2 linked regions of the Acaryochloris sp. CCMEE 5410 genome follow. The protein of the gene in region 1 interacts with the protein of each later gene in a pairwise test. Links are inferred from orthologs where the notes say so. Each region holds a gene or a part of one and is shown in the gene's direction. Other genes may lie near its edges.

Region 1 (3,193 bases):
CCAACATCACCTTCTTAAAGGGGGTAGCTCAAGTCCATGTCCAATACCAAAACTAAGCAACAAGCTATCTCTGTGTCTCCGACAACAGATATGGTTCGTACCTATCTCCATGAGATCGGTCGAGTCCCTTTGTTGACCCATGAGGAAGAAATCGTTTTTGGTAAGCAAGTCCAGGCCATGATGGCGCTTTTAGACTTGCAAAAAACTGAAATGGATGAATTAGGGCGTGAACCTTCCTCAGAGGAGTGGGCAGCGAAAGCCAATCTTAGTCCCTCACAGTTGGAGCTGTCCCTGCACCAAGGACAGCAAGCCAAGCAAAAAATGATTGAAGCCAACTTAAGGCTGGTCGTGTCCGTTGCCAAGAAGTACCAAAAGCGAAACCTAGAACTGCTAGACCTAATCCAAGAAGGAACCTTGGGATTAGAACGCGGGGTTGAAAAGTTTGATCCAACCCGAGGCTATAAGTTTTCAACCTATGCCTACTGGTGGATTCGACAGGCGATCACCCGTGCGATCGCACAACAGGCTCGCACCATCCGACTGCCCATTCACATCACCGAAAAACTCAATAAGATCAAGAAAGCTCAACGTGAGCTATCGCAAAAGCTGGGACGCAGTGCCACTCCTGCTGAAATTGCAGAAGCCTTAGAACTAGAGCCCAGCCAAATTCGAGATTATCTCACCATTGCTCGTCAGCCTATTTCCCTGGATCTGAGAGTGGGGGACAATCAGGACACTGAGTTGCGAGATCTGCTGGAAGATGATGGGCAATCTCCTGAGCAGTTTACGACCACTGAGGCGCTGCGGGATGATGTGAATCAATTGCTCAAAGAGTTAACTCCCCAACAACGGGATGTCCTAATGCTCCGGTTCGGCCTCAACAACGGTAAAGAGTTGTCTCTGGCCAAAGTCGGCCAACAATTAAGCCTCAGCCGAGAGCGCGTTCGTCAGCTAGAACGGCAAGCCCTAGACTATCTGCGCCGTCGTAAAGGCGAAGTGCGAGAGTACATCGCTAGCTAGTCTGCTCATTCCATTTCTTTCCCTAAAGCGCCAGTGCATCATCTGCACTGGTGCTTTACTGTATAAATCTGCCACTGGAGACAACACCGGAGGGACGCGGTAGATGAGTTCAGCCCCTGATCCTAGGGAGTTAAAGCGTATGGCGGACTGGCTATATCAATATCCCCCTTTACTTGCAGGCACATTGATCAAACGATACAAACGTTTTCTAGCCGATATTGAACTCGATACGGGGGAAGTCGTCACTGCTCACTGCCCTAATACAGGTCCCATGACCGGCATGTGTGCCCCCCATAGTCGGGTGCAAATTTCTCAAAGTAATAACCCCAAACGCAAATTAGCCTATACCTGGGAGATGATTGAGGTTTGTGAAACCGAACCCACCTGGGTCGGGGTGAATACTCAAATCCCGAATCTTGTAGTCAAACAACTACTCCAAGACCGTCTTTTACATTCTTTAGGTGACTATGATCAGGTCAAATCTGAAGTGCGCTATGGTCAAGAAAAAAGTCGAATTGATTTTTTGCTGACAGGCAGCGCTCAGCCTGCCTATATCGAAGTTAAAAGTACGACTTGGGCCATCGAAAAACAAGCTTTATTTCCAGACACCGTTACGACTCGCGGCCAAAAACATATTCGAGAGTTGATATCGGTTTTATCTGCAGCCCGAGCATACTTACTCTTCTTTATTAATCGGGCCGATTGCACAACATTTGCCCCAGGTGATCAGGCGGATCCAGAATACGGAAAACTCCTCAGGGAAGCTGTGGCCGCAGGGGTTGAGCTTTTACCCTGTCGCTTTGAGATTACCCCCGAAGGCATTCGCTATTTAGGGTTGGCCACCGTCGACGAGAAGTCTTTAACAAGATGAACCGTAGTTTTAAATTAGTATGAGTATATTTCGCTGTTTTTTCTCTCAGCATCGAATTGATTTTTAGGGGGAAAAGCAAGATCCTCGCCTGAGGATGTTAGGGTAAATACGATTTAGTTGTGGGGTAGACATTTACGATGGTCGATCGCGATCGTCTATTTAGGGACTTACTCAAAAACCTTTTTCTAGAATTTGTCGATCTCTTCTTTCCAAAAATTGCGGTCGCTATCGACCCCAAATCGATTCGATTTCTAGAAGATGAAGAATCCCTTAAACCTCAAGAGCAGGGAGAGCATTCTCCTGCCTCTACCAAGCAAGAGGCGAGCTCTAATGTATTAGTGCAAGTGCGATTACGAGGACAAGAATCATGCTTCTGGGTACATCTAGAAAATTCATCTGAAACTAACATTAAGCTAGAGCGACGTATTTTCCATACCTTTGCTCGCCTGGATGAAAAATATAATTTACCGATTTACCCCATTATTTTGCAGTCTTCAGATAAGTCTCAACGTCTGGAAACCAATGGGTATCGGGTGGAATTCGTCGATCGTCGGGTTTTGGATTTTAGTTTTGTCGCCATTCAACTTCATCGATTAAACTGGCGTGACTTTTTGCAGCGTCGCAATCCTGTAGCAGCCGCACTGATGCCTACGATGAACGTTCAAACCTTTGATCGTCCCGTGGTCAAAGCGGAATGCCTGAGACTGCTGACCAACCTGCGTTTAGATGCCAAGAAAGTCAAAGTCATCTCTCAATTTATTGAAGCTTTTCTCCATCTCAATGCTGCTGAAGAACAGGTCTTGCAAACCGAGATGGAACGCATGGGCTTACTCGAGCGGGAGCGAATTACCAATCTACTGACGAGTACGACTCAAGCCAATCAACAACAAGGGGCCGAACGAGAAGCCCTCAGCCTGGTATTTCGCCTTTTAAAACGGCGAATTGGGGATCTTAATCCAGAACTTGAAGCTCAGGTTCGTAGCTTACCGGTCAATCAAGTGGAAGATTTGGGTGAAGCCCTCTTGGATTTCAATAATGAAGAAGACCTGAAAAACTGGTTGCGGGGAAAAACGTCTTAAAGCTGTCCCAGAAATTTATGGGTTTGAGGTACAACCCTAATTCGTCGACCCATCTGCTTGAGCTGCCCTTGCCAGGCCAAAACTTGATCGGGGGTGGGTGGCTGGACGGGGTGTTGCGCTGTTAAGGGTGTCACGGGTTGTAAGAACATCGGTACAGTAGGGCTAATCTCGGCAACTAGCTGGGCCGCTTGAACCAACTCCAACCAATCGGTTTGTTCGCCAA
Region 2 (3,208 bases), on another replicon or contig:
ATGTATCTCAGTAATATTCGGCAGATTGGAGATGTGATCCTGGTCGATGATGAGACCGCGATTGAAGAAATCGATACTTTCGACTTCAGTACTTTAATTAATAACGAAGTCATTACCGAAGCTGGAGAACTTTTAGGCAAAGTCCGAGGGTTTAAGTTTGATACCAGCACAGGGGAAGTTGCCTCTTTAGTCATCGCATCGATTGGAGTGCCCCTGATTCCGTCTCAGGTGTTGAGCACCTACGAGCTGCCCGTGGAAGAGATTGTCAGTACAGGGCCTGATCGCTTGATCGTTTTTGAAGGGGCGGAAGAGCGCCTGAATCAACTGACGGTCGGCATTCTGGAGCGGATGGGTTTAGGGATTCCACCCTGGGAATTAAGCGATGAAGAAGACTATATTCCTAAGACGGCGTCTACCACGAACCAGCTTGGCCCTGGAGAACCGACCACTGCTTACGCACCTGCTCGCCAGGCTGCGCCTGCTCAACAAGCGTGGGAAACGGAAGCCTGGGAAGCGGAGCCAGTCCCCGTAGAGCGTCAAGAAGCCCCTCAGCAACAATATGCATATCAAGAGGAGGATAACTGGAGTGATAGTGGGTCTTCTACCCCTCCAAGTGCTCCAGATCCGAAATATGAGCGGGAAGGAGATGTTTGGGATGATGATTATGAGCCTCAAGAGCTGAAAATCCCTGAACCGCAAAAAATTGCCGAGTACGAACGCGAAGATTTTTAAAACCCTGTTGTTAAGCCACTAGAACTGTGACTGTCCTAACGAATTCTTTGACTGAGGTCGCCCAGCAAACGCGACAGGCGGCAATCCAACTGGCAGGGGCTTCTACAGAAACGAAAAACCAAGCCTTAGAAGCTGTTGCCCAAGCCCTAGAAGCGGCAACGCCAGAGATTCTAGAAGCGAATGTGCAGGATTGTCAGCAGGCAAAAGAAGCAGGCATTGCCAATGCCCTCTATGCTCGGTTAAAGCTGGATGCCACCAAGCTTAAAGGTGCGATCGCAGGGGTACGCAGTGTTGCCACCCTAGAGGATCCGGTGGGGACAGTACAGCTGAAGCGAGAGCTAGATACGGGTCTGGTATTGAGCCGAGTCAGTTGTCCGTTGGGTGTCCTTGGGGTCATTTTTGAAGCCCGACCCGATGCGGTAATGCAAATTGCGGCGTTGGCGATTAAGTCTGGCAATGGCGTCCTGCTTAAAGGAGGGCAAGAAGCTCTTCATTCCTGTCAGGCACTAGTGAAGGCGATTCATCAAGGACTATCGAACACAGCGGTATTGCCCAATGTGGTGGCGTTACTGACCAGTCGAGAAGAAACCCTAGAATTGCTGAACCTCGACCAGGACGTGAACCTGATTATTCCTCGCGGTTCTAATGATTTTGTCCGGTTTGTACAGGAAAATACCCGCATTCCGGTTTTGGGCCACGCGGAAGGTATTTGTCATCTGTATGTAGATCAGGCTGCGAAGCTGGACCAAGCGGTAGAGATTTCGGTGGATTCCAAGATCCAATATCCAGCAGCCTGTAATGCGGTGGAAACGATTTTGGTCCATGATGCGATCGCACCCCAATACCTACCTAAACTAACGGCGGCGTTACAGGACAACCAAGTCAAAGTTTTAGGGGATGCCAAAACTCAGGCCATTGTAGATGTTGCCCCCGCAACCGAGACGGATTGGGCGACAGAATATGGAGATTTAATTGTTTCCATTAAAGTGGTGGAGTCTCTTGCGGATGCCATTGCCCATATTAATCAATATGGGTCGGGGCACACGGATGCCATTGCCACCGAAGATGGCCAAGCAGCGGCTGTGTTTATGAACCAGGTGGATGCAGCCGGGGTGTTCCACAACTGTTCCACCCGTTTTGCCGACGGCTTCCGCTATGGCTTTGGCGCGGAAGTAGGAATTAGCACCCAGCGGATGCCGCCCAGAGGCCCCGTCGGGTTAGAAGGACTAGTCACTTATAAATACCAGCTCAAAGGCCAAGGCCAGATTGTCGCCACCTATGCTGGGCCAGATGCCCGTCCGTTTACTCACAAAGACCTTTAAACTTATCCTGATTAAATTAGCCGCATCGGAACGATTGTTCCGATGCGGCTTCATGATGCGGTGGTCAGAGTTCGATTAGCGGCGTGATGACATAGCCATAACAATTCGGAGAATGTACCAGAATAGCAGGGCTACAGAGGCAAACAACTCCAAGGATGCCGCCACATAATGTCTGGTGGAATAGTGCTTCATCACCTTAGAGGTGTCATATAAAATTGCGGCGGAAGCAAACACCACCATCACAACGGAGAAGAATAATCCCAGGGAGAAGCCGAAAATATAACTGCAAACAATCAGTCCCAGAGCGACAAAACTGCCAATTTTAAGGATGCCGCCGAGAAAGGTGAAATCTGTTCGGGTTGTAAATGCGATCGCAGTCAGCCCTCCGAACATGGTCAAGGTCAAAATACCGGCTGTGGGGATAACGCTAGGGTCGGAGAAAGCCGCAGCAATATAGAGCAAGGGGGCAAAAAGTAAGGCTTGGGCCACCACATAAATCCCCAACCCTGCGTACTGAGTGCCAATTTGGTCTGCTTTAGCAACTAACCCCCGAGACATCCAGCCCAGGAGTGAGAAAGCCCCTAAAATTAACAGCCAGCTAAAACGACTTCCGGCAACAAATTGAGTAATGGCTGCAGCAATGCCTAATTGGAACAGCAGATATTCAACGACAATAAAAGCACCAATGGCTCCTGCTAGATGCAGATAGGTTTTCTGAATAAAAATGGCGCGTTCAGATGGGCGTGACTGGGCGACGCTTAACATAATTTGTATCCTCGACAAAGGCAGTATGAAGTGTCCTGCTATGTACCCAGCTTAATCTACCCATAAATCAATTGCCTGGAAGTTGCCGTTCGCTGGTAGCGCAATACCTTGCTACCCGGCCAATACCAGACTTGAACTAATGTGTAGGGCCATAAAAGTAGACTTACAAGGTGTAAAGGTTAGCAGTAGGGAAGTGTCTGGCAGACAATCCCCCAGGTATCTATGGCTGAATGATGGAGGTGAGTTGTGAGTCGAATCGTATTGACGACGATTGGTTCTTTGGGAGATCTGCATCCTAAGATTGCGATCGCAATTGAGCTACGCCATCGGGGACATGAGGTTATATTTGCTACCCATCAAGAGTATCAAGACCGCATTGAAACCTTAGG

Evidence for each region.
Region 2: the proteins of sfsA (region 1) and ON05_RS29555 interact in binary tests that used the Escherichia coli proteins (3 or more experiments, as listed by UniProt). The link is inferred for Acaryochloris sp. CCMEE 5410 from one-to-one orthologs.

The regions. Positions count from the first base shown.
Region 1 is NZ_AFEJ02000001.1:2,866,476-2,869,668, forward strand. What follows is about bases 159-3,025. They hold sfsA (DNA/RNA nuclease SfsA), read left to right. Parts: upstream 159-1,159; coding sequence 1,160-1,891; downstream 1,892-3,025. Other genes in these bases: ON05_RS13145 (RNA polymerase sigma factor, RpoD/SigA family), read left to right, coding at 159-1,020; ON05_RS13155 (DUF4351 domain-containing protein), read left to right, coding at 2,029-2,970; ON05_RS13160 (7-carboxy-7-deazaguanine synthase QueE), read right to left, coding at 2,967-3,025. In the rest of the region: more of ON05_RS13145, read left to right, coding at 37-158; more of ON05_RS13160, read right to left, coding at 3,026-3,193. UniProt on the Escherichia coli protein: Binds to DNA non-specifically. Could be a regulatory factor involved in maltose metabolism.
Region 2 is NZ_AFEJ02000002.1:1,895,164-1,898,371, reverse strand. The notes cover bases 25-2,906. They hold ON05_RS29555 (glutamate-5-semialdehyde dehydrogenase), read left to right. Parts: upstream 25-758; coding sequence 759-2,054; downstream 2,055-2,906. Other genes in these bases: ON05_RS29550 (Bax inhibitor-1 family protein), read right to left, coding at 2,130-2,819; ON05_RS29560 (PRC-barrel domain-containing protein), read left to right, coding at 25-732. Also shown: more of ON05_RS29560, read left to right, coding at 1-24; ON05_RS29545 (glycosyltransferase), read left to right, coding at 3,066-3,208. UniProt on the Escherichia coli protein: Catalyzes the NADPH-dependent reduction of L-glutamate 5-phosphate into L-glutamate 5-semialdehyde and phosphate. The product spontaneously undergoes cyclization to form 1-pyrroline-5-carboxylate.